3 regions of the Streptomyces sp. NPDC044106 genome follow, and region 1 is predicted to be linked to each of the others. Evidence: riboswitches for the same ligand, from Rfam matches in the RefSeq annotation. Region 1 holds a riboswitch; each other region holds the start of a gene.
The links. A riboswitch is a leader RNA that binds a small molecule or an ion and turns the genes downstream of it on or off. The one in region 1 is predicted to bind cyclic di-AMP.

Region 1 (10,034 bases):
GCCTCGATATCGGCGCGGATCGCGTCGAGTTGCTCGGGGGCCGGCGGGTCGGTGACGGCGCCGTCGCGTACGAGGTGGCGCTCGGTCATCCGGACGCAGCCGACGTCGACCGAGCGGGCCGCCAGGACGGAGTCGGTGCCGACCACGAACTCCGTGGAGCCGCCGCCGATGTCCACCACCAGGTAGGGCGTGGCGAGGTCGTCACGGCCCGTCAGCTCCTTGGTCGCGCCGGTGAAGGAGAACTCCGCCTCCTCATCGCCGCTGATCACCTCGGGCTCGACGCCAAGGATGTCCAGGACGCCCTGGACGAACTCGTCGCGGTTCTCGGCGTCGCGCGACGCGGAGGTGGCGACGAAGCGGACGCGTTCGGCGCCGTGCTCCTTGATGACGGCGGCGTACTCGCGGCAGGCCGCGAAGGTGCGCTCCAGCGCCTCGGGGGCGAGGCGGCCGGTCCTGTCCACGTCCTGGCCGAGGCGCACGATCTGCATCCGGCGGTCGAGGTCGACCAGCTCACCGGTGGCCGGGTCGGCGTCCGCCACCAGCAGACGGATCGAGTTCGTGCCGCAGTCGATGGCGGCGACCCTGGTCATGCGGTCTCCTCCTCGGGGGCCACGCACGGCGTCACGCACGGGCCCTTCGCCCACCACTCGGGCAGCATCGCGATGGCCTCGTCGCCCAGCGGGTTCACGCCGGGGCCCGCGGCCAGCGAGTGGCCGACCAGGACGTGCAGGCACTTCACGCGGTCCGGCATGCCGCCCGCGCTCGGGAAGCCCTCAAGGACCTCGATGGCGTCGCGGCGGGCGATGTAGTCCTCGTGCGCGGCGCGGTACGCGGCGGCCAGCTCCGGGTCCGTCGTGAGCCGCTCCGACATCTCCTTCATCACGCCGTTGGCCTCCAGCGTGCCGATCGCGGAAGCCGCCCGCGGGCACGTCAGGTAGTACGTCGTCGGGAACGGCGTGCCGTCCGGGAGGCGCGGCGCCGTCTCGACGACGTCCGGCTGCCCGCAGGGGCAGCGGTGCGCGATGGCCCGCAGGCCGCGCGGCGGGCGGCCGAGCTGCTGCTTGAAGGCCTCGACGTCGGCGTCGGTCGGCTCGGTGCGTTCGGTGGTCGGCGGGGGCGTTTCCATGCCTGTCTTTCGATAGTCCGTGGGTCAGTCGCGGGGGTCAGTCGTCGGGGCGGTCGGCCTTGTCGACGCCGTCCCAGACGTTCGAGTACCAGGGCCGCGCTGCCGCCCCCTGGTCCGCGCGCCGGCTCTTCGCCGCCGCGGGGTCGATCACCGTGAAACCGGTCTCGCCGGGCATCACGTAGTGCAGGCGGTCCCGGATGCGCTGCTCCGCGTACGCGTCGTCCTGCCAGCGGGCCTTCTCGTCGCGCAGCTTCTCGACGTCCGCCTGGTGCTCGGCCTGCTGCCGGCGCAGATCGTCGATCTCGGCGCGCTGCGAGACGTACTGCCGCATCGGGTACGCGAGCGCGACGACCAGCGAGCAGAGCACGAGCGCGAGGAGGGCGGCGCGGCCGGTGAGCCGGGAGCGGCGGGCCTGGCGCTTGGTCTGGGAACGGTAGACGCGCTCGGCGGTCTGCTCCCCGAGCAGCCGGAGCCGGGTCGCGGTGGAGAACCGGTCCTTGGTCCCGGCCTTGGCCATGGTGCGGTCTCCCCAGAAGCAGCGCCTATACGTACGTACGTCCCCGCACACGGTACGGGACCGGGTGCGGGGACGTACGTAACTACGTGGCTACGAGAGCTGCTCGGGCCATGCTTCGGCTGCGCGGGGCCTGCTACTCCGCGGAGCGGAAGCGCGGGAACGCGCTGCGTCCGGCGTAGACCGCGGCGTCGTCGAGGATCTCCTCGATGCGCAGGAGCTGGTTGTACTTGGCGACGCGCTCGGAGCGGGCCGGGGCGCCGGTCTTGATCTGGCCGCAGTTGGTGGCGACGGCCAGGTCGGCGATGGTGACGTCCTCGGTCTCGCCGGAGCGGTGCGACATCATGCACTTGAAGCCGCTGCGCTGGGCCATCTCGACGGCGTCCAGGGTCTCGGTCAGCGAGCCGATCTGGTTGACCTTGACGAGCAGGGCGTTGGCCGAGTTCTCCTCGATGCCGCGGGCCAGACGCTCGGGGTTGGTGACGAACAGGTCGTCGCCGACGAGCTGCACCTTGTCGCCGAGCTGCTCGGTGATGGTGTTCCAGCCGGCCCAGTCGTCCTCGAACAGCGGGTCCTCGATGGAGACCAGCGGGTAGGAGGCGACGAGCTCCGCGTAGTACTCGGTCATCTCGGCGGCCGAGCGGGACTTGCCCTCGAACTCGTAGGAGCCGTCCTTGTAGAACTCGGACGCGGCGACGTCGAGGGCGAGCGCGACCTGCTCACCGGGGACGTAACCGGCCTGCTTGATGGCCTCGAGGATGAGGTCGAGCGCGGCGCGGTTGGAGTCGAGGTTCGGGGCGAAGCCGCCCTCGTCGCCGAGGCCGGTGGAGAGGCCCTTCTCCTTCAGCACCTTCTTGAGGGTGTGGTAGACCTCGGTGCCCCAGCGCAGGGCCTCGGAGAACGACTCGGCGCCGATCGGCGCGATCATGAACTCCTGGATGTCGACGTTCGAGTCGGCGTGCGACCCGCCGTTCAGGATGTTCATCATCGGGACGGGCAGCAGGTGCGCGTTCGGGCCGCCGAGGTAGCGGAACAGCGGCAGGTCGCTGGCCTCGGAGGCGGCGTGCGCGACGGCGAGCGAGACGCCGAGGATGGCGTTGGCGCCGAGCGAGCCCTTGTTGTCGGTGGCGTCCAGGTCGAACATGGCCTGGTCGATCAGGCGCTGCTCGGTGGCGTCGTAGCCGACCAGCTCCGGGCCGATCTGCTCGATGACGGCGAGGACGGCCTTCTCGACGCCCTTGCCCTGGTAACGGTTGGGGTCACCGTCACGGAGTTCGATGGCCTCGAAGGCACCGGTGGAGGCACCGGACGGGACGGCGGCACGACCGGTGCTGCCGTCGTCGAGGCCGACCTCGACCTCGACCGTGGGGTTGCCTCGGGAGTCCAGGATTTCCCGGGCTACGACGACGTCGATGGACGGCACGAGCATCTCCTTCTGGGATGTGACGCGTTTACGCGAGCCGCTTCGGCCCTGCGTCTCCTGAGCCTAACCGGCTCCGGGCCTTCAGCCAGCCGACCGCCCGTCCCGTGGGACGGACAAGAGGCCAAATCCCCGGGAATCAGGACGGAGGACCACGTTTCTACTCGCTAGTAGCGAACACGCGGCGAACACGGAGTCGTCGGTCGCGACGCGTCCGGGGACGTTTCCGGCGGCGGACATGGCCCCGCCCCGGTGCGTACGGGGGATACGCGCACCGGGGCGGGGAGCCCGTGGGGACGGGGGCGGCCGTGCGTCCGCCGAAGCACGGCCGGGTGGGGCCGCAGCGACTAGCTGAGGTGCAGCTGCTGGCCCGGGTAGATGAAGTCGGCGTCGCTGATGATGTCGCCGTTCAGCTTGTAGACCTTCTGCCAGCCGCCCTTGACGTGGTGCGACTCGGCGATCTTGGACAGGGTGTCGCCCGTCTTGACCTTGTACTCGCCGTCACCCTTCTTGACCGTCTTGCCGGTCGGGGTCTCGACGGTCTTCTTGGACTCGGTCTGCGGCGCGGGCTGCGGCTTCGGAGCGGCCTGCTGCTGCGGAGCCGCCTGCTGCTTGGGCGCAGCCTGCTGCTGCGTCTGCGGCTGCGGCTTCTGCTGGCGCTGCTGCTGCGGGGCCTGCGTCTGCGAGCCGCCGCCGCTGCTGGGCGAGGCGCCCGAGAGGCCGACGCCGCAGGACGGCCAGGCGCCCTTGCCCTGGCTCGCGAGGACCTTCTCGGCGATTTCGATCTGCTGGGCCTTGGAGGCCTTGTCGGCGGTCGGCGCGTACTTCGTACCGCCGTACGCGGCCCAGGTGGAGGGCGAGAACTGCAGACCACCCTGGTAACCGTTGCCGGTGTTGATGGACCAGTTACCGCCGGACTCGCACTGGGCGACGGCGTCCCACTCCTGGCCGGTGGCGGCGTTGGCCGAACCGGCCGCCATCAGCGGGGCGGCGACAGCGGCGCCGGTCACGCCGACGAGCGTGGCGACACGGGTGGCCTTGGACGGGCGACGGTGCTTGCCCTTGCCGGAAAGCAGCATGAGTTGATCCCCTACACCGACGCCTGCGAGGTGAGCTGTCGGGTTCGGGCCGATGTGGTTGCCCGGTCGCCCTCCTTGAGCGCGACTTCACCCCTAGCCGTTCCCGTCCGTCCCGCGGCGCAGCCTGATGGCTGCTCAGCCGCTCGACGGACGGAACCGGCGCAAACCTTGGTTCCCCCGCTCCTGCCCACGGCGCTCGAAGCGACGACTGTTCCCGTCCGGCCGTTGGCAGGATTCGGCGTACCGACCGGCGGGGCTCACCAGTGGCGAGCGGTGACGACGGTAATCACGTCTTCCACACAATTTCAAAGACGATCACGGCTTCTGAGACCCATGTCTCACTTACGCCAAACCGGGCATATGACGCGAAGGCCCCGGCCGACTCTTCGTCAACTACCGTTACTTTTCGCCCAGATCGAGGCTCTGACCGGGAAGAATGAGGTCCGGGTCGGTGCCGACGGTCTTCTTGTTCTCGGTGTAGAGCTCGTGCCAGCCGCCCTTCACGTCGAGGTCGTCCGCGATGCGCGAGAGGTTGTCCCCCGAACGCACCGTGTACGTCCCGTCGGCGACCGCGCCGGTGCGCTCCTCGCCGCGCGAGGCGTGCCGTCCGGGACGGCCGCCGGCGCTCTCGCTCTCGTCCGCGCGGTCGCCGCGGTGGCGACCGGAGGAGCCGTCGGAGCCCTCCGAGGGGGCCGTCGCGCCCTCGGAGCCGGGCGAAGTGCCGCCCTCGCCGCCGGACTTGCCCGAGCCGTCCGGGCCGCCCTCGCCGTCCTCCTCGTCCGCCCCGCCCTTGCCGGGATCGGCGTCCGTACCGGACTTACCGCCCTTGCCATCCTTTTCGCCGGACTCGTCGTGATTCTTCTCTCGCGCGTCGGCGTCGGTCCCGGGCGTGTCGCTCGCGTCGTCGGAGGGGTCGTCCGAATCCGCCGCGTCCGCCGAACCCGCCGGGTCCGAGGGCTCGTCGGACCGTTCGTCCTTCTTCTCGGAGTCCTTGGACCCCTTGGCGTCCGCCGAATCCTTGGGAGCCTTGGAGTCCGAGGAGTCCGACGAGCCGGACGGCTCCTGCTCGATGGGGGCGCCCGGGTCGACGTCGGCCGCGGCGCCGCCGTCGGTGAGTCCGGCGATCGGGGCACAGCTCGGCCAGGCGGCGGTGCCCTTCGCGTCGAGGACGTTCTCGGCGACGGCTATCTGCTGGGACTTGGAGGCCTGGTCGGCGCTGGGCGCGTAGGCGAGGCCGCCGTGGCTCTCCCAGGTCTCCTGGGAGAGCTGGAGTCCTCCGTAATAGCCGTTGCCGGGGTTCGCGCTCCACGCGCCGCCGCTCTCGCACTGGGCGAGCTTGTCCCACGTGTCGGTGGAGGCGGCGCTCGCGCTGGTGGCGGCGAGCAGCGGGATGGCGATGGCTGATCCGGTGACGCCTGCCGCGACGATGAGAGCCGGGGCCTGGCGGGGGCGTCGGTGACGACCTTGACCGGAGAGCATGCGGTTGCCTTTCAGGAGACTGCAGCGAACGGCTGGGGCGCCCGGGGGCGCCCAAGTCGTCGTGAACGTAGCCGCAGTCGAACGCTTGTCACAAGTCGATGCAGCGGAGATCACGTGAACATCACAGTCGTGACGGCCCGTCAGCCGGGCCGTCACCGCTGTGCGTCTGTGAACTCCACCGGCAGCGTGCGCAGTCCCCGCATGATGAGCCCGCCACGCCACCGCAAATCGGCGGGTTCCACCGCGAGTTGCAGGTCGGGAAGGCGTCTGAGCAGCGTCGCGAGGGCGGTCCTGCCCTCCAGGCGGGCCAGCGGGGCGCCGAGGCAGTAGTGGATTCCGTGCCCGTATCCGAGGTGTTGGTTATCACTGCGCGAAAGGTCGAGGGTGTCGGGCCGGTCGAAGCGGGCCGGGTCGCGGTCCGCGGCGGCGAGCACCACGAGGACGGGGTCGCCCGCGGCGATGTCCTCGCCGCCGATGGTGAGCGCCTCGGTCGCGAACCGCCAGGTGGCGAGCTCCACGGGCCCGTCGAAGCGGAGCAGTTCCTCGACACCGGTCTCTAGGAGCCCGGTGTCGCCATCCGCCAGCGCCCGCTGCAGCCGCTCGCGCTGTTCGGGGTGGGTGAGGAGCGCGTACAGGCCGTTGCCGATGAGGTTGACGGTGGTCTCGAAGCCGGCGAAGAGAAGGATGAAGGCCATGGCGGCGGCCTCGTTCTCGGTGAGGTGCTCGCCGTGGTCGGAGGCCTTGATGAGGCCGGAGATGAGGTCGTCGCCCGGGTCGAGGCGCTTCCTGTGGATGAGCTCGGCGAGGTAGCCGCGCATCTTCTTCACCGAGCGGGCCACGCCGCCCCGGGGCCCGCCGCCGTGGCGGATCATCATGCCCGCCCAGTCGCGGAAGTCGTCCTGGTCCTCGCGGGGGACGCCGAGCAGGTCGCAGATGGCGTAGATGGGGAGGGGGAAGGCGAACTCGTGGATGAGGTCGGTGCCGCCCCGCCCCGCACCGTGCTCGGCGACGATCGAGTCGATGAGCCGGTCCGTCAGCTCCTGCACGCGGGGCGCGAACTCGGCCACGCGGCGCGGCGTGAACGCCTTCGCGACGAGCCGGCGCAGCCGGGTGTGGTCCGGCGGGTCGATGTTGAGCAGATGCGTCATCAGCTCGGCCTTGCGCTCACCGGGGATGCCGGTCTTGCCCTTGGCGTGCGCGGGCTCGTCGTGATGCGCCGGATTCTTGCTGAGCCGCTGGTCGGCGAGGGCGTCGCGCGCGTCCGCGTACCGGGTGACGAGCCACGCCTCGACCCCGCTGGGGAGCGTGGTGCGGTGCACGGGAGAGTTCTCGCGCAGCCAGGCGTACGCCGGGTAGGGGTCGGTGGCGAACTCCCAGGTGAAGAGTTCGGGCTGCGGGGGCGGCTGGTCGTGCATGCGGTCGACGGTATCCCTAGGGCGGATCCGGTTCCCGTCCGGTCGGGCGCAGCAGGCCCTTGAGGCGGTGGGCCGCCGCCTCGTCGCCGTCGGCCGCGGCGATGCGGAAGTAGTGGACGGCCAGGTGCTGGTGGACCTGGCCGAGGAGCGCCGCCGCCCCCGGCTCACCCGCGTCGGCGGCGGCCGTGAGGTAGGGGACGGCCTCGGGGTAGGCCACGCGGGTGGCGAGGAGGTGGCCCAGCGCGGCGGCGGCGCGGGGGTTCCCGCGGTCCGCGGCCTCCCGGAACCAGTGCTCGGCGCTCTCCGTCTCCCCCTCGTCCTGGGCCAGCTGGCCGAGCCACGTCATGACGTGGGCGTCCCCGCCCTCGGCGCGGGGCGTCAGGGCCGCGCGGAAGGCGGCCACCAGGCCCTCCAGCTCGGCCGGGTCGTGCGGCTCCAGCTCCTCGTACGCGCGGGTCCACACGCGGTCCGGCACCGCCGGGTCCGAGCGGGCCGCGTCCGCGACCAGCGAGCCGTACGCCCGCCAGGTGCCGGGCCACTCCCCCGGTACGAGCAGGCCGGTCACGCCGTGCCGGGGCGCGGTGGCCCAGGCGAGCGCTTCCTCGAAGGGTTCCCCGGCCGTGTCGGCCGCCACCGGCTCGTACTCCTGCCTGATCTGCCTCAGCAGCTTGGGCGTGACGCCCCGGGTGAGCCCGCACCGCGCGAGGTCGATCGCGGCGCGCACCAGGAGGTGTCCGAGCAGCCGCCCGCCCGCGCGCCGCGCCCTGCGCCACTCCTCCCACAGGTCGGGGCCGAGTGCGAGGAACTCCGTGATGCCCAGGTCCCCGCGCCACCGGACGGCGTCCGTGAAGCGCGGGTCGTCGACCGTCGCGAGCCGCGCCAGCTCCGCCTCGCTCCACTCGGCGGCGACCTCGACCGTCTGCGCGACGCTCAGCACGCGGGCGCCCGGATGCTGTCCGAAGCGATGTCTGTCGTACGCCTCGTCCCGCATCGTCGCCAGGACCAGGACGCGGTCGTGGGTGAGCTGGGCGAGGACACCGGGGGTGCCGGGCTCCGCGAGGTGGCCGTCGAGGTCGTCGAGCCACACGATGTGGGTGCCCGTGGCGTCGCGGCCCCGGAGCTGGTCGGGCAGGTCGCGCAGGTCCGTTCCGCCGCCCGCGACGAAGACCCGGGAGTCCTCCGGCACGCTCGCCCGCAGGGCCGCCCACGCCGTGGAGGTCTTTCCGGACAGGGGCGCGCCCGTGACGATGACGAGGCCGCCGTGGTGCGCGGCCTGCCGCAGAAGGACGGACAGCTCCGCGTCGCAGTCCCGTGCGACGTAGGGAGGCAGGGCCTTCACCCAGGTGAAGCGGCGGGTGGGGCGCACGCCGAGGCCCAGGCGGCGCAGCTGGTCGACGCGGGGCCAGCTGTCGGCGGGGGCGGTGTGCGGGGGCGTGGGCGGGGCGGGCGGCGCGTTGACGGTGAGGGACTGGATGGAGCCGGCCTGCACGACGGCGCTCTGCGCGCCGCCGGTGACGGAGTTCCGCGCGGCGGGTTCGGCCGGTGCGTCGGAGTCCTCCGCGCTCGTGGCCCGGGTGTACCAGGCGGGGGGCGCGTAGTCGATCTCGAAGTGCCCGGTGGCGTCGGCCGTGCCGGGCTCGGCGCCGGCCGCCGGGGGCAGGGCACGGCCGGAGTCGAGGTCCAGGGAGGCCATGACTAGCCGCAGGCGGCCCTCCCGCACCCGCCCGCCGGTCCGCAGGCAATGGAGCACGACCCCGGCCCAGGCCGCCCGCAGCCGTGCCGGGTCCACGGTCTGCCTCGTCGCGCGCATCCTGTCGACGTCGAGGTCGGTGTCGGCCCCCACGACACGCGAGTGCCGGAAGAACATCACGAACGCGTCCCGGGTCGTCTCCCAGCGGTCCTCGTCCCCCTGCATCGCCGCCACGAGGACGTCGGCCGCCTCGGCGGCCAGTACCTCCAACTCCGCTGCCACACAAGCCCCCACGCCCTCGTACCGCTTGAGGGGGCAACCGTACTAAGCGCCCGCCCCCTCCGCCGCCCGCACCGCGTCCCGGTAGGCGCGTGCGGCAGCGCGGAGGGCGGTCTCCGGGTCGACGCCCTCGGACTCGGCCCGCAGGGCCAGGGCGAGCAGCTCGTATCCGACGCCGTCCCCGGTGGGCACGTCGACCTCAAGTCCCGCCGTGCGTACGCGCGATGCCAGCTTCGCGGCCAGGGCCAGGCCGGGCTGGCCGAGCGGGATGCCCTCGGTGACCGAGGTGCGCCGCTTCTCCTGCGCCTTCGTGCGCAGCCAGTGCGCCTTGACGTCCTCGGGGGTCTGCGCCGAGTCGTCGCCGAAGACGTGCGGGTGGCGGTGGATGAGCTTCTCGACGATGCCTGCCGCCACGTCGTCGATGGAGAACGGCTCCTCACCCGGCTCGCCGGAGCCCTCCTCGGCGATCCGCGCGTGGAAGACGACCTGGAGCAGCACGTCTCCGAGCTCCTCGCGCAGTTCCTCCCTGTCGCCCTCCTCGATCGCCTCGACCAGCTCGTACGCCTCCTCCAGCGCGTACTTCGCCAGGCCCTTGTGGGTCTGCTGCGAGGTCCAGGGGCACTCCTCGCGGATCCGGTCCATCACCTGGACGAGGTCGAGCAGGCGGGCGCCCGGCAGGTCGTACGAGGCGGGGAGGAGCTCCAGGTCCGGCATGGCGACGCGGCCCGAGCCCGCGAGCCGGGCCAGGCCGTCCGTCAGCGCGGACTCGCCGTCGTCGGCGGCGACGACCAGGACCGTGCGACCGCCTGCGCAGGCGTCCACCAGCTCCTGCGCACCGGGCGCCGCCTGCTCGACGCGCACACCGGCCTCGCGCAGGTACGGCAGCTGGGGGTGGTCCGCGTCGGCGCACAGCACCTCGTCCGCGCCGTGCAGCGCCTGCCAGGCGGGCCAGGACAGGAGTCCGGGCGCGACACGGTGGCTGGTGGTCAGCAGGATGACGCGGCCGACGGCGGTGTCAGGGGTGCCGGGGGC
Region 2 (10,034 bases), on a different contig from region 1:
CCCCGGACCCACTCCACGATCGAGGTGGTCGTGGCCCCCGGCGTGAAGATCTCCGCGACACCCTTCTCCTTCAACGGCGCGATGTCCGCCTCCGGGATGATGCCGCCGCCGAAGACCTTGATGTCCTCCGCGTCCCGCTCCTTCAAGAGCTCCAGCACCCGCGCGAACAGGGTGTTGTGCGCACCGGAGAGGATGGAGAGACCGATCGCGTCGGCGTCCTCCTGGATCGCGGTGTCCACCACCTGCTCGGGCGTCTGGTGCAGCCCGGTGTAGATGACCTCCATACCGGCGTCACGCAACGCCCGCGCGATCACCTTGGCCCCGCGATCGTGCCCGTCGAGCCCCGGCTTGGCGACCACCACGCGGATCGGCCCGGCTGCCACACCCATCACTGCCTCCATGTACCGATGTCCGTACCGTCGACCGACAACAGCCGGTCCCGGTACAGATACCCCGCACCGCACCGGCCGGGGAAGTGAACGAACGTTATCTACAGCATCGCTCAAGCGGCAGTTTCACGGTGTGGAGCGAGGGGGAAATCACACGTTGGGACACGTTCGCTGCGCGCCCGTCCGTTGCCCAGGGGCTCACGCTCCGCTTCGGGCCAAGCGCGAGGGGAGCCACATCGAGATCGCCGGACCACCGCGCCGGCAGCCGCACGGCGTGGTGACACCGCACGTCGGCGGGGCAACGGGGGCACGGGGGCACGACTCCGCGGAGCCCGGATCGCCGACGCTCAGCCGACTCCTCGACCGCGACTCCCCCTAGGGCACACGGGGGACAGAGCCGTCCTTCCGTGCGCCAATCGGGAGGTCGACGATGCCGGTCACAGGGGCCCGCCCCTTTCGCCCACTCACCGCCCTGCTGCCGAAACTCCTCGGCCTCGGCCCACCCTCCACACACTCATCCCCCACACGTCCACCCTCCACACGCCCATCCCCCGCACGCCCGTCCCCAGCGAACCCACCCTCCGCACACCCACGCCTCCTCCCCCTCGCGCTCCCCCTCCTCGCGCTCCCCCTCCTGGCACTCCGCCTCCCCGCCCTGCCGACGAAGGTCGCGGGCCTCTCCGTGGCCCTCCTCAAAGCGACGGCTCTGGAGCTGACGATCCTCACGGGCCACCTCCTCCTCTACCCCTCGGGCATCACCCAGGAGCGCAGGGCCGCGCCCGTCCAGCCGCCCCCGGACGCTCCGCGCCTCCCGCCGAACGGCAGGCCGCCGGTCCTTCTCCTGCACGGTTTCATCGACAACCGCTCCGTCTTCGTCCTGCTCCGCCGCGCCCTGTCACAACACGGCGGCCGCCGTGTGGAGTCCCTCAACTACTCGCCGCTGACCTGCGACATCCGCGTCGCCGCCGAGCTGCTCGGCCGGCACATCGAGGAGATCTGCGAGCGCACGGGCCACGCCCGGATCGACGTCGTCGGGCACAGCCTCGGCGGCCTGATCGCCCGCTACTACGCGCAACGGCTCGGCGGGGACGCACGGATCCGCACCCTGGTCACGCTGGGGACACCGCACTCCGGCACCCGCGTCATGCCGCTCGCCGACGCGCACCCGATCGTCCGCCAGATGCGACCGGGCTCCGACGTGATCGAGGAGCTGAGGGAACCGGCGCCCGGCTGTCGCACGCAGTTCGTCAGCTTCTGGAGCGATCTGGACCAGATCATGGATCCGCTGAAATCAGCCTGCGTCGACCACCCCGACCTGACCGCGCAGAACGTCCGGGTAACCGGAATCGGCCATCTCGCACTGCCGGTGCATCCGGCGGTCGCGACCGGCATACGCCAGGCGCTCGACCTGGCGAACCCGGGAGCCGATGCCCGGAGCGCACCGGGCGGGCTGACGGTCGCCTGACCCGCGGAAACATCGAACGCAGATCGAACGCAGGGCCAAGGCTGCGCCCGCAGTCCCCCGAAAGACGGCCGAATGCCCGTTTCCTGAAACCATGAAACCTGCCGAAGATTGTCGTGTCCGTATACCGCCGGGTACAGTCACCGCACTGCTCTGCCCCTGCTGCCGAGGCGAAAGAGAAGTTGGTGAACGACCGTCACCCGTCGGGGAGCTCGACTCCCCCGTCCTCGGCTCCCGGCGCCGACTACGCGCACTACGCGCCGTACGACCAACAGAGCGCCCAGCACGGCGGCTACGACTCGTACTCCGCCGGCGCCTACGACACCGGCACGCTCGACACCGGCACTTTTGACACCGGCACCTTCGCGACCGACCCCCTTTTCGGCGACCTGCCGGGCGACCAGCAGGACACGGGTCAGTGGGCGACCACCACCGGCCCGCAACAGACGCTCACCCACGACGCGTACGCCGCGCAGTACTACGCCGCCACGTACGACGGCGGCGGTCATGGCACGGGCGGTTTCGACACCGGCAGCTACGAAACCGGCAGTTTCGACACCGGCAGTTTCGACACCGCCTCGATGTGGGCGACCGGCGGCCATCGGCAGCTCGCCGACATTCCGTCGCAGCCGGGCCCCGAACCGGCCGGCCAGTGGGACACCGCCGCCTGGGACCAGGGTCCGGGAACCGGCCAGTGGGACACGCAGACCTTCGACACGGGCGCGTACGACGCGACGACGTGGAACTCGGCGGGCGAAGCGCAGGACATGGACCCGTCGTCCGAATCCACGCACCCCGAGGACGCCCCCGAGACCGACCCCAATGCCCGGAGCGCCTCCCCCGACGCGGCCGAGGAGCCCCGGACCCCCGGCCGCCGCGCCTCCCGAGGCAAGGGCAGCGGCACCCCCGGCGCAAACGGAAGCGGAAGCGGAACCGGAGGCGGATCACGCACCCGACGCCGCTCCCCCGCCAAGCGCTCCGCACTCCTCACGGTCGCGGTGCCCTCGGCCTGCGTGATGGGCGTGGCCGGCGTGGCCGCCGCCTCCGTCGGCAACTTCAGCGGGGACGAGACCAAGGACACGACGGCGTCGGCCCCGGACCCCACGTCCGTGCAGCCCTCCGCCGCCAACAACAAGCTGGACACCCAGCTGGCGAACCTCTCGGCGGACGCGGGCGACTTCGCGGACCGCGCGAGCCGCACCCAGGAACGCATCGACCTCAAGGCGCAGAAGGTCGCCGCCCAGAAGAAGGCGGCCGCCGAGGCGGCGCGCAAGGAGCGGCTGCGACCCAAGTTCGTCCTGCCGGTGAAGCAGCACGGCCTGAGCGCGTACTACGGACAGGCGGGCGTCAACTGGATGTCCGCGCACTCCGGCATCGACTTCCCGGTGTCGTACGGCACGGAGGTCCTGGCCGCGACCGACGGCACCGTCTCCACGAAGTGGAACAGCGCCTACGGCAACATGGCGATCGTGACCGCCAAGGACGGCACGGAGACGTGGTACTGCCACCTCTCCACGCACAAGATCTCCAGCGGCCCCGTGAAGGCGGGCGAGCCCATCGCCTTCTCCGGGAACTCCGGCAACTCCACAGGACCGCACCTGCACTTCGAGGTGCGGCCCGGCGGCGGCTCGGCGATCGACCCGCTGCCGTGGCTGCGCAGCCACGGCCTCGACCCGACGTAAGAGCCTGCCCGACAGACCCGCGAGAGCCTGCCCGGCAGACCTCAGAGCCTGTCTCCGAACCGCCCTGCTACAGCTTCTCCACCGGCGCGTACCGCAGCAGCAGACGCTTCGGCTTGGGCTCTCCGAAGTCCACCGTCGCCTCGGCGTTCGCCCCCGTGCCCTTCACTCCGACCACCGTGCCGAGGCCGAACTGGTCGTGCGTGACACGGTCGCCGACGGCCAGCGCGACGACCGGCTTCTCCGAGGCACGGCGCGTGGCGAAGCCCTGTGCGCCCCCGGAACGCGAGCGCGAGGACGACAGCGTCGAGGCGATGCCCCCGGCCGGGCCCGAACCACCGGAGCCGGACGACGCCAGTGCGCCGACGGAACCCGTCCGCTTCCAGTCCAGATGGGCGTCCGGGATCTCTTCGAGGAAGCGCGACGGCGGGTTGTACGACGGCTGGCCCCAGGCGCTGCGCATGGACGACCGGGTCAGGTAGAGCCGTTCCCGCGCGCGCGTGATGCCCACGTAGGCGAGGCGGCGCTCCTCCTCCAACTCCTTGACCTGGCCGAGGGCGCGCATGTGCGGGAACACGCCGTCCTCCATGCCGGTCAGGAACACGACGGGAAATTCGAGGCCCTTGGCGGTGTGCAGGGTCATCAGCGTGATGACTCCGGAGCCGTCGTCCTCCTCGTCGGGGATCTGGTCGGAGTCGGCGACCAGGGCGACACGCTCCAGGAAGTCGGAGAGCGTACCGGCCGGGGCCGCGGCTCCCTCGTCACCCTCCGCCCGGCTGTTCTCCTGCTCGAACTCCAGGGCCACGGCGGCGAGTTCCTGGAGGTTCTCGATGCGTGTCTCGTCCTGCGGGTCGGTGGAGGCCTGCAGTTCGGCGAGGTACCCGGTGCGTTCGAGGACGGCTTCCAGGACGACGGCCGGGCCCGCGCCGGACTCGACGACGGTCCGCAGCTCCTCCATGAGCGTGTTGAACCGCTTGACGGCGTTGGCCGAGCGGGCCGCCATTCCGTACGCCTCGTCGACGCGGCGCAGGGCCTGCGGGAAGGAGATCTTCTCGCGCTGCGAGAGCGCGTCAATCATCGCTTCCGCACGGTCGCCGATGCCCCTCTTCGGTACATTCAGGATGCGGCGCAGCGGGACCGCGTCCTCGGGGTTGGCGAGAACGCGCAGGTAGGCAAGGACATCGCGGACCTCCTTGCGCTCGTAGAAGCGGACTCCGCCGACGACCTTGTAGGGCAGGCCGACGCGGATGAAGATCTCTTCGAAGACACGGGACTGCGCGTTCGTCCGGTAGAAGATCGCCACGTCGCCGGCCTTGGCGTCGCCCGCGTCGGTGAGGCGGTCGATCTCGTCGGCGACGAACTGTGCCTCGTCGTGCTCGGTGTCGGCGACGTATCCGGTGATGCGCGCGCCCGCGCCCTGGTTGGTCCACAGGTTCTTCGGGCGGCGGCTTTCGTTGCGCTCGATGACCGCGTTCGCGGCCGTCAGGATCGTCTGCGTGGAGCGGTAGTTCTGCTCGAGGAGGATCGTCGTCGCGTCGGTGTAATCCTCCTCGAACTGGAGGATGTTGCGGATGGTGGCGCCGCGGAAGGCGTAGATGGACTGGTCCGCGTCGCCCACCACGCACAGCTCGGCGGGGTCGTCGCCCTCGCCTCCGGAGGGGCCGACCAGCTCGCGCACGAGTGCGTACTGCGCGTGGTTGGTGTCCTGGTACTCGTCGACCATGACGTGCCGGAAGCGGCGCCTGTAGTGCTCGGCGACGTCCGGGAAGGCGCGCAGCAGGTGGACCGTCGTCATGATCAGGTCGTCGAAGTCCAGCGCGTTCGCCTCGCGGAGGCGTGACTGGTACATCGCGTAGGCCTGGGCGAGGGTCTTCTCGAAGCCGTCGGCCGCCCGGCCCGCGAAGTCCTCCTCGTCGATCAACTCGTTCTTGAGGTTCGAGATCTTGGCGCTGAAGGACTTCGGCGGGAACTTCTTCGGGTCGAGGTCGAGGTCGCGGCAGACCAGGGCCATCAGCCGCTTGGAGTCCGCGGCGTCATAGATCGAGAAGGAGGACGTGAAGCCCAGCTTCTTGTACTCGCGGCGCAGGATGCGGACGCAGGCGCTGTGGAAGGTCGACACCCACATCGCGTTCGCCCGCGGGCCCACGAGCTGCTCGACGCGTTCCTTCATCTCGCCCGCGGCCTTGTTCGTGAAGGTGATCGCGAGGATCTGGCCGGGGTGCACACCGCGCTCGGCGAGCAGGTACGCGATGCGGTGGGTCAGTACGCGGGTCTTGCCGGAACCGGCACCGGCGACGATGAGCAGCGGGGATCCTGCGTGCACGACGGCCGCGCGCTGGTTCTCGTTCAGCCCGTCGAGGAGCGTCGCCGGGTCGATGACCGGGCGCGGGGCGCCGTCGCGGTAGTGCGCGTCCCGGGTCATGGGCGCGTCGAACTTCCCGTCGAACAGATCGTCCGGAATGGGCTCCGGGGCGCTGTCCTCGGGGGGCGGCGGGGGCGCTTCGTCCGCGGCCCGGGAAGGCTGCAGGTCCGCCAGGAAGCTGTCGTCAAAGAGGCTGCTCATCGCCTACCGAGTCTAGGCGGCCCCACTGACAACCCGCTGCGGGTTCCGGTCACCTCACACCTCGCCTACCCCCCGCCTCCGGACGGTCACGCTCCGCATGCGCTTCGCATCTGTGCAGCATGACCGCGTCAAGGCCGTGAAAAGTCACGAAAATGTATCGGGCATATCGAACATCAACCTTCACAGCGGCCACACGAGTTGGCTAGCGTGCTGCCCGGGCCGCTCGTCCCCCACCGGCGAACCCGCCGGGAACGGGTGGCCTCCGCCGAGTCCGACCCGTTCGGAGCCGGGGACCCACCGAAAACTTGGGGTGAATCGGTCCCGTACGCAGTACGGGACCGTAGGGCAACCTTCCGTACCATCCGCCCGAACCCGACAGCTAACCCGGTAGGCGGTCTACGGAAGGAGTCGCCTCCCTTGGCGTCGCACCGCAAGCCGCGGACCCGCTCGACCGGCCTACGCACGGCCCCCGCCCTCGGCATCACGACGGCGGCCCTCACCTCCGTCGCCCTCCTGTCGCAGAGCGCTCAGGCAGCGCCCTCCCCGCCGGCGAAGCCCACCCTCGAAGAGGTCCAGAAGAAGGTCGACGAGCTCTACCAGCAGGCCGGTGTGGCCACCCAGAAGTACAACTCGGCCAAGGAACACACCGACAAGCAGCGCAAGCGGGTCGACCGGCTGCTCGACGACGTGGCCAGGCGCACCGACAGGCTGAACGACGCCCGCAAGGAGCTCGGCTCGTTCGCCGCCGCGCAGTACCGCACCGGCGCCGTCTCCGGGACGGCCACGATGATGCTCGCCGACGACCCGCAGGGCTACTTCGACCAGAACCACCTGGCGGACCGGCTGACCACACGCCAGAAGAAGGCGGTCGACGACTACCAGACGCAGCAGGCGTCGGCGACCAGGCAGCGCGCGAAGGCCGCGAAGAGCCTCGAGACCCTGAGCGATGCGCGGGACGACCTGAAGACGAGCAAGCAGACCGTCCAGAAGAAGCTGGGCGACGCGCGCGAACTCCTGTCGAAGCTGACGGCGGAGGAGAAGGCGCGGCTCGCGGAGATCGAGCGGAAGAAGAAGCAGGAGGCCAAGCGCAAGGCCGAGAAGCTGGCGCGCCAGCAGGCGGCCGAGGCGGAGCGCAAGCGCAAGGCGGAGGCCGCCCAGGGGGAGAAGGAACGCGAGGAGGGCCAGGGCTCCGGTTCCGGTTCGGACGCGGGCAGCGGCTCCGGCTCGGGTTCCGGTGCGGGCTCAGGCAGTACCGACGGCGGCTACGCCACCAAGGCCGCCAAAGTGATCGCCTTCGCGCAGGCCCAGATCGGCAAGCCGTACGTCTGGGGCGCCACCGGCCCGGACTCCTACGACTGCTCCGGACTCACCCAGGACGCGTGGAAGGCCGCCGGAATCTCCCTGCCGCGCACCACCTGGGACCAGGTGAAGGTCGGCACGACTGTGAAGACCGCCGACGCCAAACCCGGTGACCTGGTCTTCTTCTACGACGACATCAGCCACGTGGGGATCTACATCGGCAACGGCAAGATGATCCACGCCCCCAAGCCGGGCGCGAACGTCCGCGTCGAGTCGATCTACTACATGCCGATCCACAGCGTGGTGCGCCCCGCGTAACGGCGCCGGGCCGCCCCACGGCATCCCGCCCGACGGCACCCCTCGCAACGGAAAGCACCCGCTACGCGCGCGTGGCCCGCATCCCCGGAGGGTGCGGGCCACGCGCGCGTAGCGGCGGAAACGCGTAAACGCATAGAGGCGGAAACCCTACGTCCACAGCACCGCGATGAAGATGTTCGCGATGGTCAGCAGGCCGACCGCGCCGAACACGCTCTTGTCGACCTTCTCCTCGTCCCGCTTCACATAGACCAGCGCGAGGATCACGATCAGCAGGCCCAGCTTGATGCCGATCTTGACGTTGTTGACCGGGTTGTCGTCCGCCTGGTTGAGGCCCACCAGGACCACACCGGTCAGGAGCATGACGAGCGCACCGTGCAGCATCGCGAAGTTGAAACGGGCGACACCCTGGCCCATCTGCTTCATCTGGGTCAGGAAACCACCCAGGAGCGAGGCGATGCCGATGATGTGCAGGCCGACGAAGAGATGGATGAGTAGGTCCATGAGGCCGGAGCCTAGCCGGGGCGTCCGGCGCTCCCGATAACCGCCCCTGTACCACTACTCCGCGACAGGCACACCGCAATCGAGCCATCGGTCACAGCCACACCCGAAGCGACAACTACCCCGCGAGCGACCCGGTCACGGGCGGTCACTGGGCCGCCCGCTTCCGCCACTTGCGCGCAATCCGTCACCAACCCGTGACGGTCAGGTTTAGCGTCCTTCCTCAGGTGACCGGCTCCCCAACGCCGTCCGGTCCGGGACGGCCGTCGGTCACCACCGCCGAGAAACCCGGCGGCGGCCTGCTCCCCCTGTGCGGGTCGCCGCCGGACACGTAAGGAGCCCCTCTTCGTGGCAGCGCACCGCAAGCCCAGACAGCGCTCGCTCAGCGGCAGCACAGTCCGTACCGCCGCCACCCTCGCCCTCGCGGGAGCCGCCTCGGCCACCGCCTTCGACGGCACGGGGCACGCGGACCCGCAGCTCAGCCCCACCGAGGTGAAGTCCAAGGTCGACGCGCTCTACCGCGAGGCGGAGACGGCGACCGAGAAGTACAACGGCGCGAAGGAGAAGGCCGAAAAGGCCGAAAAATCGCTCGGCGAGCTGCGCGACGAGGCGGCCCGCACGACAGAGAAGCTCAACACCGCCCGCAACAGCCTCGGTTCGTACGCCGCCGCGCAGTACCGCGCAGGTGGCATCGACCCCTCCGTCCAACTCGTGCTCTCCTCCGACCCGGCCCAGTTCCTGGACCGCGCGTCACTCGCCGACCGGGCCGGCAGTCGGCAGGCCGTGGCCCTTCGCGACGTACGCGAACAGCTCCAGGAGCTGCGCCAGCTGCGCGGCGAGGCCGACGACCGCCTGGCCGGCCTCCGCGCCCGCCAGGCGGAGCTGAGGAAGCACAAGAAGACGATCACCGGCAGGCTCGGCGAGGCCAAGCGGCTGCTTTCCCGGCTCACCGCCGACCAGCGCGCCGAACTCACGGACCCCGAGAACGACCCCGCAACCGCCCCCGCCACCGGCCGCGCCACCCGCTCGAGCACCCGCCACGCCCTTCTGGGCGCCTCTCCGGGCCCCTCCAAGGCACCCAACGCCCGTGCCGCCTCCGCGGTCTCCTACGCGTACAAGGCGATCGGCAGCCCGTACGTCTGGGGCGCCACGGGCCCGAACGCCTTCGACTGCTCCGGCCTCACCCAGGCCGCGTACCGCTCCGCGGGCGTCGCACTCCCGCGCACCACCTACGCCCAGATCGCCTCGGGCAAGCGCGTCTCCCGCTCCGAACTGCGCCCCGGCGACCTGGTGTTCTTCTACTCCGGCATCAGCCACGTCGGCCTCTACGTCGGCAACGGCCAGATGATCCACGCCCCCAACCCGAGCGCTCCGGTACGACTCGCGCCGATCGACCAGATGCCGTTCGCGGGAGCCACGCGCGTGGCATGAGCCTCCCACCGCCACCGCCACCGCCACCGCCGCCACCGCCACCGCCACCGCCACCGGCGACGGGTCCACGCAACCGGCCCCCGGCGATCAGGAAACACCGCCGCCAGTAATGTCACGCACATGCCTAGCCGTACGCTGCCTCCGCCCCCGCCACCCGTGTACCTACGCACCTGGCCGGACCGGCAGACGCTGCTCACCGACCGCGGCATGGCCCTCATGGAACTGCGGAGGCGGCACCTCGGGGTGGGACGTCTGCTGCTGTGGTGGCTGTGCGGTCTCGGCTGCGCCATCGGCTGGGCGCTGCTGATCCTGCCGTTCCGGATGCTCGCGGGCGACGACACCTCGGGCTTCCTCCTGGGCCCGGTACTCTCGGTCCTCGGCCTGGCGGTGCTGGC
Region 3 (10,034 bases), on a different contig from region 1:
ACGGCGCGGCTGCACACGCTCGGCGAGCGGCTGGCCGCGGGGGTCCGTGAGGCCGCGGCGAGCATGGGCGTCGGCGACCACGTCGTGGTGCGGGGCCGGGCCAGCAACCTGGTCTTCGCCACCCTCGACGAGAACCGGCGGCCGTCGCAGCAGTACCGCACCCTGTTCCTGCGCCACCTCCTCGCGGGCGGGGTCCTCGCCCCGTCGTTCGTGGTGAGCAGCGCGCTCGACGACGCCGACATCGATCACACCGTCGACGTGGTGGCCGGGGCGTGCGCGGTGTACCGGAAGGCGCTGCACGCCGCCGATCCCGGCCCCTGGCTGGCCGGACGGCCGGTGAAGCCGGTATTCCGCCGCTTAGCGTGACGAGGCGTCAGCGCCGCTCGCACCGACCGGCGTCGGCCTCCTCAGGGACCTTCCGATCGGCCCTTCGGCCGGAGATCCCGTCCGCCGTCCGGTCGACCAGCCAGGCCGTCGCCGGGATCACCGCAAGCGCGGTGCACCAGCCGCCGAGGACGTCGGTCGGGTAGTGCGCGCCCAGGGCGACCTGCGCCCAGCCCATGGCGGCGCCCGCGACCAGCGCCGCGGCGAGCACGAGTGAGGTGCCCGCCGCCCTGCCGAGGCCGAGCCTGCCGGTCGCGAGGAGCGCCGCCACGAGGGCGAGCGCGGTGAGGAAGGCGGTGTGCCCGCTCGGGTAGGAGAGGTTGTCGTCCCCGTGGATGGTGCGTCCCACCAGGTACTTGAGCAGTGTCGCCGTCACCACGGTCACGGCGAGGCCGACCACGATGAGCACCGCCGCACGGGGACTGCGAAGCAGCAGGCAGCCCGCCACGGCGGCCACGACCAGCATCGCGGCTCCGGCGGGCTCTCCCAGGAAGTCCACGGCCAGAGCGACGTGCCGCCACGGGGGCCCCACACTGTCCGCCGTCGGCCGGACGACCCACCTGTCCACCCTGCCGGGCTCGCTGTGCCCGGCGTACAGGACCCCGAGGACGACGACCACGAGCGCGGCGAGGCCCGCGATCAGTCCGAGCCACGCACGCGGCGCGCGGGGCAGCACCGCGAGCCGCCCGTCATGTCCCATCATCCCCCCAAGGGCATCTTCACCACCCTGCCCAAGGACGACGAGATCAGTCATGTCCCGTCAAGTCGCGGCTGGTTCCACCGCTCCGAGGGTGTCGATGAGGTGGGGCGGGTAGCCGGCCGCGCGCAGCGGAGCGCGGACGTCCCGGTCGAGGTCGGGCAGGTATCCGAAGAGGACGTCGGCGGGCCCGGTGATCTCGACGTCCTGGCAGACCGCGGGGAGCAGCAGCGTCTCGGCCCGGCCGAGCTCTTCGTCCCAGGCGCCCGACCGCACGCGGACCGGCGCGCCGACGTTGGAGAGGATCTGCGCGGTGGCGAAGGAGTGACGCAGCGGTTCGGCCGTCCCGCCGGCCAGCCGCCCCGATCCGCGGTAGCTCTCCTCGCCGTGGTCGGGCCGCGGGGTCATCCCGGAGGTGGCACCCGGCGGGGTCTGCTGCTGACGAGGCTGAGACATGACGGCTCCCGGCGTTACGTTCGGTCGACGGCGCCCGGAACCCGGCACGCACCACACATGCTCACCTGCCGGCCGGGAGCCCGCCGGCCGAGGAGCGGCAGCCGGGCAGTTCGTGAGGAAGGTCGCCGTGCTCGCGGAAGGCCCGTCACCCGAACCGCAGGACGCGCGGCGCGAACGCGCCCTCGGGACCGTCGGCGCGGCCGACCGACCACACCGTCGCCGATCCCGGCACCGGGGCGAGGCGCAGCGTCCGGGAGTCGCCCTCCCCGGCCACCGCCGGTTCGGCGTACTCGGTGAACGACTGCCCGTTCCAGGCCAGGAAGTCCGGCCCCGGGACGAGCGGCGGATAGCTGCCGGGCGGGCCCAGCTTCTGCGAGCGGGTCACCGATACCCAGGCCAGTTCGCCGGACGTACCGGGCGTCAGCGAGCTGACCGAGCCGAAGTCGGTGGGCACGGTCACCCGGTTCCACGCCTGCCCGTCCCAGCGGACGAGCAGGGGTGGGATCGGTTTGCCCACAGGACCGCCGACGAATCCGGCCGTGCCGCCCGCCCACACCTCCGTCTTCGAGACCGCAAGCACGCTGCCCACGGCCGAGCGCGGGAACCCGTCGACGATCGTCTGCTGCCACGCCTGCCCGTCCCAATGCGACACGGCCGCCCCCGATCCGGTGGCGCCCGCGGCCCAGGCGTCGTCGGCGGCCAGGACGTGCAGCCCGTTCACGTATCCCGGCGGCACCGGCAGATCCCGCCAGCCGCGCCCGTCCCTGCGCAGCAGCGCCTGCGCGCCGTTCCGCGAGCCGGTCAGCCAGGTCTCGCCGCCACCGGCGACGACCTCGCCCAGCACGACACCGCGCGGCGGCGGGCTCTCGGACCAGGCCTTGCCGTCGTGGCGGAGCAGGTGGGAGCCGCCCGTCGAGTCCCGGCCGACCGCCCAGACCGCGGCCGGTGAGGTCGCGGCGACGGACAGCAGCTCGCCCTGCCAGCGGACCCCCGGCAGACTCTCGCGCTGCCACGCGGTCCCGTCCCAGCGCAGCATCAGCGGGAAACCCGGCGCCGCACGGCCGACGGCGTCGGCCCCGACCGCCCACGCCCGGTCGGGGCCGAACGCCACGGCCTCGTTCAGCCCGGCCTGTGGGCGTACCTGCGCCGGGACCGGGACGTGCTGCCAGGACCGGGTCTCTGCCGCGGCCGTCGTCATGACGGTCACCAGGGCCAGGGCGACGGCGAGGGCCGCGACGAGCAGTCGACGCACCATGGTCAGCCTCCCAGCCGCTCGCTCATCAGATTCGGTTTCGAGCCGTAGATCTCGACGGTGCCGAAGGACAGCAGGGAGCGGCCGGTGCTCGTCAGCGCACGCGGTTGGACGTCGATGGCGTTCGTGCGTTCCGGGCCGTAGGAGAAGGCGGTACGAGCGCCGTCCACCCGCGCGTACTTCGACCGGAACGCGCGGTCGCTGCGCACCGGCAGCCACAGCGCGCCGTCGGGGCCGCGCACCGTGGCCTCGGTGTAGGTGTCACCCAGCGCCGGGTAAGTGGTGCGCCAGGCCCGCCCGTTCCAGGCCGTCAGGTAGGTGCGGGTCACGCCGTCGGTGTACTGGCTGCCGCCGATCGTGGCACGTCCTGACGGTTCGAGGAGGATCGTGTGCACGTTGCTGTTCGACGGCAGCGGCACCTTCGCGTCCCGCCACGCCGTGCCGTCCCACCGCAGAACGGCGGTCCCGGTGTCGGTGTCCGCCCAGGCCCAGGCGTCGGTCGCGGTACGCGCGGTGACGCCCATGAGGAACAGCACACCGTCCGGGGTGGGCCGGGTGGTCCAGCGGGCGCCGTCGTAGTGCAACACCTTCAGGCCGGTGTCGTCCTCACCGACGACCCAGGCCGCTCCCGGTACCGCGGTGAAGTCCTGGTACGTCCAGAGGGTCCGCGGCAGCGGAACTGTGCTCCAGCCGGTGGCCGACCGGCGCAGGATCTCCCCCTCCCCCGCGCGGTTGTGAAAGATCCACACTTCCTCGCCGACGAACTGCACCTTGCCGAGCCAGCCGGATTCGCCGACGCCGGGGAAGCTGGTGTCCCGGCTCCACTTCGCGCCGTCCCACCCGTACAGCATCGGCCGCATCCCGTCGGCGGCCTGCTCGTACCCGGTCGCCCACGCCTCGCCGGAACCGCGGGCGGCCAGATCGAGCACGGTCACCGGCGCGACCGCCGCCGGAACCGGCACCGCCGACCAGCCCGGCGTCACGGCCGAGGCCGGCGACACCGCGGTGACACACGCGATGACGAGGCAGACGATGACCACGCGGAGACCGTGCACAGGACCTCCCAAGGCCGCGAAGGGCGCTCAGCCTAGGGCGTCCGCCCAGCGGTGAACAGAGCTGAACGGGATTGTTCGGTGGCTCGGACCAGGCCTGACGAACAATCCGTGAGCCGGTGAGATCGTTCACGGATGCCTGACCGGTATCCGCCATCGAGCACCAGAAGGAGAACTGTGCTGACTCGCACGAAGCTCACCACCGCGCTGGCGGCAAGCGTCCTCACGGCCGGGATCATCGGCGGCGCCTCCGCGACCGCCGCACCGTCCGAGCGTCCGGCCACCCCGTCGGTGGGGCACGCGTCGGTCGCCTCCTGCCTCGGCGGGGACTGGTCGTACGACGGGTACAAGTACGCGCCCCAGGGCGACGGCTACTACGTGACCACCAACCGGTGCGACGACATCCAGGTCAAGCCGGACCGGGACACGAAGATGAAGCTCTGCTACCTGAAGAACCGGAACCCCGACAACAAGGTCTGCAAGGGCTGGGTCACGGCGAAGGCAGCCAAGTGGACCGTCCTCGGCAAGGACTTCAACGACGGCGTCTACTTCTACCTCGACTTCCCCAACTCCCCCTACCTCAAGACGGGGTGGGTCGCCGCCTGACGGCTTGACGTCTGCCCCCGCCTTTTCGGCGGGGGCAGCGCCATGTGCGGACCGGGCGGGGGGCATCGCCTCACCGTCCGGCGGACAGCAGTAGGACTATGTCCAGGTTTGAACCGTAATTTCATCTTTCCACCCTTTGGCACCCCATGTAGGCAACTGCCTGCTTTCGCGATGCGCCCGAGCGAAACGGCTCACATTCTGACGGCCCGTCGATTCCATTCCGGGCCGTATCCCATTCGGTGAATTGAGTCACACCGTCCGCCGTACCCCGCTCCGGGAATCTCCGCGCGCATTCCCGCGCCACTCCAGGAGAGTTGGGCTTTTGGATCAAAGGCGGCGAGGAGTTTCCGATCTTCAGCGACAGCCCTCACGCATTGCCGATGCAAATTCGTATCTTGTTCCGTCCTGTCTTTCTCGTCTAACGTCACCGCCAATCCGGATGGAACGCCGAATCCTGCCGCTGTCCGGAATCCCTTCCACCACTCACTTACGCCCGGCAGGAGCGGGGGACCCAGGTAAGCCGCCGACCCGGATTCCGGGACGGCTCGGGGTGAAGGCGCATTCACCGTGCGTCCGGACATCTCCCGTCCGAACCCGACAGCTCACCTCGCAGGCGACGGAGAGGAATGCGTCATGCCCGCAAAGGGAAAGCACCGCCGCCCCAAGTCGAGCCCGCTCACCCGGGGCATCGCCGCCGCGGGCACGGGCGGCGCCGTGCTCGTCCTGCCGGTGCTCGGCGCCACCACCGCCGCCGCGGCACCGGCCGACGGGGCCGCCAAGCCCACCGCGGCCCCGAAGACCTACGTCGTCCTCGCCGGCGACTCCCTCTCCAAGATCGCCAAGGAGCACTCCCTGAGCGGCGGCTGGAAGGCCCTCTACCAGCAGAACCGCGGCATTCTCGGCGACAACCCGGGGCTGATACACCCCGGCCTCAAGCTCACCCTCGGCAAGGACGACGCGGCCGGGACCGCCTCCAGGACGTCCGCCGAGCGGGCGGACCGCTCCGGCAACACCGACGCGCTCGCCGCCGATGCCCCCACCGCCCCGGCCGTGAGGTCCTACCCGAACGACCTCGACGGCTGGATCAGGGAATCGCTCGACATCATGGCCCAGCACGGCATCCCGGGCACCTATGAGGGCATTCACCGCAACGTCATGCGCGAGTCCTCCGGAAATCCGCTGGCCATCAACAACTGGGACGTCAACGCCATTGCGGGAACCCCCTCCAAGGGGCTCCTGCAAGTTATCGCCCCCACCTTCACCGCCTACCACGTGCCCGGCACTTCGCTGGACAGCTTCGACCCGGTCGCCAACATCACGGCCGCCTGCAACTACGCGGCCGACCGCTACGGTTCGATCGACAACGTGAACGGCCCCTACTAAAAGCGGGCCGGCGTCGCCGAATGGAAAGAACTCCAGAACTCGCCGATGCAAAGGGCGACTTCAAAAGGTGACAAGCCTTTCGTGCGTCGGTAGCACCTGGGTGCTACCGGCGTACGCGCCGGTCGGTGCGTGAATCGGGCGAGAGAGCCGACACTCGGCGGACGATTCCGCGGCGGCAGCCGGTGAGGATGACGGGCATGGACCCTGAACTCGCCACAGCCATCCCGCCGTTCACCGCCACCCACCCGCCGCTCGCCGACGCGCGCGCCGTCTCCGCCCGGTGAGGGAGGCAAGTCCGGCGCCGGGGCAGAGCCCGGCAGCGCTGCTGCGCCCGTACGCCCGGAGTTTCGCCGCCGTCGTCATCCTGCAGGTCGTCGGTGCCGTCGCGGGTCTCGCGCCGCTGCTCGCGGTCCTCGAGGTGGGGCGTGCCCTGCTGTCGCCGGGGCCGGTCGACCGCGGGCACGTCTGGTCGGCCGTGGCCGTGGGTGCGGCCGGGCTGTTCGTCCGGTTGCTGTGCACAGGCGCGTCGTCCGGGATCGGGCACGTCCTCGACGGCCGGGTGCAGCTCTCGTTCCGTCGGCAACTGGCCTCCCGGCTGGGGCGGGCGCCGATCGGCTGGTTCTCCCGGCGCCGCACCGGTGAGCTGGCCAAGGTGGTGGGGGAAGACGTCAGCGCCGTACACCCGTTCATCGCCCACGCCCCCGGTCAGCTCGTCTCGGCGTTCGTGGTCCCGTTGGTGTCGCTGGTCTACCTGTTCACCGTCGACTGGCGGCTCACCCTCATCACGCTCGTCCCCGTGCTGCTGGCGGTGGCGCTGGTTCCGCTGATGATGACACCGGCCCGGCTGCGCGAGCAGGAGGCGTTCGACGCGGCCATGGGACGGATCTCCAGCTCCGTCGTCGAGTTCGTGCAGGGCATCGCGGTGGTCAAGGCGTTCGGCGGATCCGGGCGTGCGCACCGCGAGTTCCGTGCCGCCGTGGACGACTTCACGGACACCTTCCACCGGTGGGTGCGCGGCCTCTCCAGGATCGCCGCGGGGATGCAGCTCGTCCTCTCACCGCCGTTCGTCCTGCTCGTCGTCCTCGTCGGCGGCGCCGCTCTGCTCACCGACGGCGCTCTCGCCCCGGCCGACCTGCTCCCCTTCCTGCTCCTTGGACTCGGCCTGACCGCGCCGGTGGAGGCACTCGGCCACGGTTTCGACGACCTGCAGGCCGCGAGGCGCGCGGTCGGCCGCATCCGCGACGTCCTCACCGTACGGCCGCTGCCGGAGCCCGAGCATCCCCTCGCCCCCCCAGGGCCACCGGGTGGAACTGCGAGACGTCCGGTTCGGCTACGAGGCCGGTCGCGAGGTGCTGCGCGGCATCGACCTCGTGCTGGAACCCGGCACGCTCACGGCGATCACCGGGCCCTCCGGCAGTGGCAAGTCGACGCTGGTCCAGCTGCTGCCGCGATTCTTCGACCCCACCCACGGCTCGATCCTCCTCGGCGGTGTGGACCTGCGCGAGCTGAGCGGCCGTGACCTCTACCGCACCATCTCCTTCGTCTTCCAGGACGTACGCCTGCTGCGCGCCTCCGTGGCGGAGAACATCGCGCTGGCGGTCCCGCACGCCGGCCCCGACGCCGTGACGCGGGCCGCCCGGCTGGCCGACATCCACGACCGGATCCTCGAACTCCCGCGCGGCTACGAGACGGTGATCGGCGAGGACGCCGGACTGTCGGGCGGCGAGGCGCAACGGATCGCCCTCGCCCGCGCGCTGCTCGCCGACACGCCCGTTCTCGTGCTCGACGAGGCGACCGCCTTCGCCGACCCGAAGACCGAGCAAGCGGTGCGCCGGGCCCTGGCGACGTCGGCGGGCCAGCGGACGGTCGTGGTCATCGCCCATCGCCCGGAGACCGTCGCGGACGCCGACATGGTGGTGATGCTGGACGACGGAAGGGTCGTCGAGCGCGGTCGGCCCAGTGAACTCCTGGCGAAGGGAGGGGAATTCGCCACGTTCTGGCGGCCTCCCCAGCCGCCGTCGGCGACCGCCGAGACGCCCCGGGACCAGCACGACGCACCCCTACCGCAAGGAGACGAGCCCCGATGATTCCGCTGCTGCTGCGTGTGCTGGGGCGCGAGTACGCCCGGCCGTTGCGTCGCGCCCTGGTGCTGATGACGACGGCCGCCGTGGCCGAGGGCCTCTCCTACGCCCTGCTGGTCCCCGTACTGCGCGCCCTGTTCGGGAGCACCCCCGAGGACGCCTGGCCCTGGCTGACCGCGTTCGGGGCCGCGACGGCGGCGTACGCCGTGCTGCGGTACCTCGGCGACCTCTCGGGGTTCCGCGTCGGGACCGCGCTGCTGCGCGGCATGTACGACCGTCTCGGGGACCACCTGGCCCGGCTGCCCATCGGCTGGTACGGCGCGGGCCGTGTCGGGGAGGTGTCCGTCCTGGCCGGTCGCGGCGTCCTGGACGCCATGGCCGTGATCGCCCATCTGCTGGTGCCGTTGATCTCCGCGGCCGTGACCCCCGCGACGATCGTCGTCGTGATGCTCACCGTCAGCTGGCAGCTGGGCCTTGCCGCGCTGGCGGCCGTACCGCTGGTGGTGGTGATCCAGCGGTGGACGGCGCGCTCGACGGCCGCGGGCGACGCGGAGCGCTCCGCACGCGACGACGAGGCCACCGGCCGCGTCATCGAGTTCCTCCAGGTCCAGCCGGTGCTGCGGGCCGGCGGGCGCGGGGCCGAACGCTTCCGGGCGCTCGACGACGCGTTGCGCGGTGTCGAACGCGCGTCGCGCCGTGCCACGCTCTCGGCGCTGCCCGGCGTCGTGGGCCTCGCGCTCGTGGTGCAGGCGGTGTTCACGGGACTGCTCGTTCTCGGCACCTACCTCGCCCTCGGCGGCGACATCGGCGCGGCGGAACTCCTGACGGTCCTGGTACTGGCCGCGCGCTGCGCCGACCCGCTGTTGTCGCTGGCGGAGCTCGGCGGTCAACTCCGCGGCGCCCGCTCGGTGCTGGCCCGCCTCGACGCGGTACTGCGCACCGCTCCCCTGCCCGAACCCGCCGATCCTGTCCGGCCCCGCCACCACGGCCTGGAGTTCGAGTCCGTGACCTTCCGGCACGGGGAGCGCACGGTGATCGACGACGCGTCGCTGTCCGTGCCCCAGGGGCAGCGGCTCGCCGTGGTGGGCCCGTCGGGTGCGGGCAAGAGCACCCTGCTGCAACTTCTCGCACGGTTCTACGACGTGGACGCGGGCGCGGTACGCATGGGAGGGGTGGACGTGCGCGCGATCGACACGGAGGTGCTGATGGCGCAGATCGCCTTCGTCTTCCAGGACGTCTACCTCTTCGACGGCACGATCGAGGAGAACGTACGGCTCGGCCGCCCCGCCGCCGACGAGGCCGAGGTACGGGCGGCAGCCGCCGCGGCGAGGCTCGACGAGGTGATCGAGCGACTGCCCGAGGGCTGGGCGACCAACGTCGGCGAGGGCGGCGCGCGCCTCTCGGGCGGCGAACGTCAGCGGGTGTCGATCGCCCGGGCACTCCTGAAGAACGCTCCCGTCGTCCTGCTCGACGAGGTGACCTCCGCACTGGACCCGGTCAACGAGGCGGCCGTGCACGAGGGGATCGAGCGTCTGATGGCGGGCCGGACGGTGGTGATGGTCGCGCACCGGATGCGCACCGTCCGGCGGGCCGATCGCGTCGTCTTCCTCGACGGCGGCCGGATCGTGGAGGACGGAAGCCACGACGAGCTGCTGCGCCGGAACGGCCGCTACGCCGACTTCTGGAACCTCGCGCTCGCGCCGGCCGCACGCGAGTGAGGCCCCGTTCGCCGGGGGGGCGGGGCGCCAGGTGGCCACCAGGGCGGCGGCGAGGAGTAGTTCGGCGATGTCTCCGCCGTAGTACATGATCTCCGCGCCGCCCCGCACCTGGTCCACGGGGGCATGGATGTCCGTCCAGAAGCCGCCGTACATCAGCTGGGAGATCACCGCGTGCCCGGCGATGGCGACGCCGAGGCAGATCAGGCGGGCCCGCACCCCGGGTCGGGTGGGCGCCGGGTCGGGGCCCGCGATGACGTGGGCGAACAGGCACCCGGAGAGCACGAAGTGGGCGTGCAGCAGCCAGTGCCCCGCCGGGTGGCTCATGGTCGCGTTGTACAGGGGTGTGAAGTAGAGGAGCGCGAGACTTCCCGTGGACAGCAGCAGCGCGACGGCCGGGCGGGCGAG

Region 2: linked by a shared signal. The riboswitch ahead of AC07DI_RS17565 (C40 family peptidase) and the one ahead of AC07DI_RS05805 (transglycosylase family protein) in region 1 are both predicted to bind cyclic di-AMP.
Region 3: linked by a shared signal. The riboswitch ahead of AC07DI_RS14710 (transglycosylase SLT domain-containing protein) and the one ahead of AC07DI_RS05805 (transglycosylase family protein) in region 1 are both predicted to bind cyclic di-AMP.

Annotation. Positions count from the first base shown of each region.
Region 1 covers NZ_JBWKFZ010000003.1:133,826-143,859, forward strand. The annotation lists gene AC07DI_RS05785 (Ppx/GppA phosphatase family protein) at 1-590, opposite strand, end outside; gene AC07DI_RS05790 (DUF501 domain-containing protein) at 587-1,126, opposite strand; gene AC07DI_RS05795 (FtsB family cell division protein) at 1,164-1,643, opposite strand; gene eno (phosphopyruvate hydratase) at 1,777-3,063, opposite strand; gene AC07DI_RS05805 (transglycosylase family protein) at 3,408-4,139, opposite strand; cyclic di-AMP (ydaO/yuaA leader) riboswitch at 4,144-4,344, opposite strand; gene AC07DI_RS05810 (transglycosylase family protein) at 4,539-5,618, opposite strand; gene AC07DI_RS05815 (cytochrome P450 family protein) at 5,771-7,033, opposite strand; gene AC07DI_RS05820 (sel1 repeat family protein) at 7,050-9,005, opposite strand; gene AC07DI_RS05825 (nucleoside triphosphate pyrophosphohydrolase) at 9,048-10,034, opposite strand, start outside.
Region 2 covers NZ_JBWKFZ010000009.1:65,222-75,255, forward strand. The annotation lists gene AC07DI_RS17545 (coenzyme B12-dependent isobutyryl CoA mutase small subunit) at 1-389, opposite strand, end outside; gene AC07DI_RS17550 (lipase family alpha/beta hydrolase) at 1,024-1,854, shown strand; gene AC07DI_RS17555 (M23 family metallopeptidase) at 2,037-3,533, shown strand; gene pcrA (DNA helicase PcrA) at 3,601-6,093, opposite strand; cyclic di-AMP (ydaO/yuaA leader) riboswitch at 6,347-6,502, shown strand; gene AC07DI_RS17565 (C40 family peptidase) at 6,511-7,710, shown strand; gene AC07DI_RS17570 (hypothetical protein) at 7,858-8,211, opposite strand; gene AC07DI_RS17575 (C40 family peptidase) at 8,557-9,639, shown strand; gene AC07DI_RS17580 (hypothetical protein) at 9,760-10,034, shown strand, end outside.
Region 3 covers NZ_JBWKFZ010000007.1:251,135-261,168, forward strand. The annotation lists gene AC07DI_RS14680 (glutamate-1-semialdehyde 2,1-aminomutase) at 1-366, shown strand, start outside; gene AC07DI_RS14685 (phosphatase PAP2 family protein) at 374-1,084, opposite strand; gene AC07DI_RS14690 (hypothetical protein) at 1,145-1,537, opposite strand; gene AC07DI_RS14695 (hypothetical protein) at 1,683-2,792, opposite strand; gene AC07DI_RS14700 (hypothetical protein) at 2,795-3,844, opposite strand; gene AC07DI_RS14705 (hypothetical protein) at 4,019-4,447, shown strand; cyclic di-AMP (ydaO/yuaA leader) riboswitch at 4,922-5,078, shown strand; gene AC07DI_RS14710 (transglycosylase SLT domain-containing protein) at 5,081-5,830, shown strand; partial or broken gene AC07DI_RS14715 (ABC transporter transmembrane domain-containing protein) at 6,312-6,944, shown strand; gene AC07DI_RS14720 (ABC transporter ATP-binding protein) at 7,201-7,917, shown strand; gene AC07DI_RS14725 (ABC transporter ATP-binding protein) at 7,914-9,629, shown strand; partial or broken gene AC07DI_RS14730 (cytochrome c oxidase assembly protein) at 9,648-10,034, opposite strand, start outside.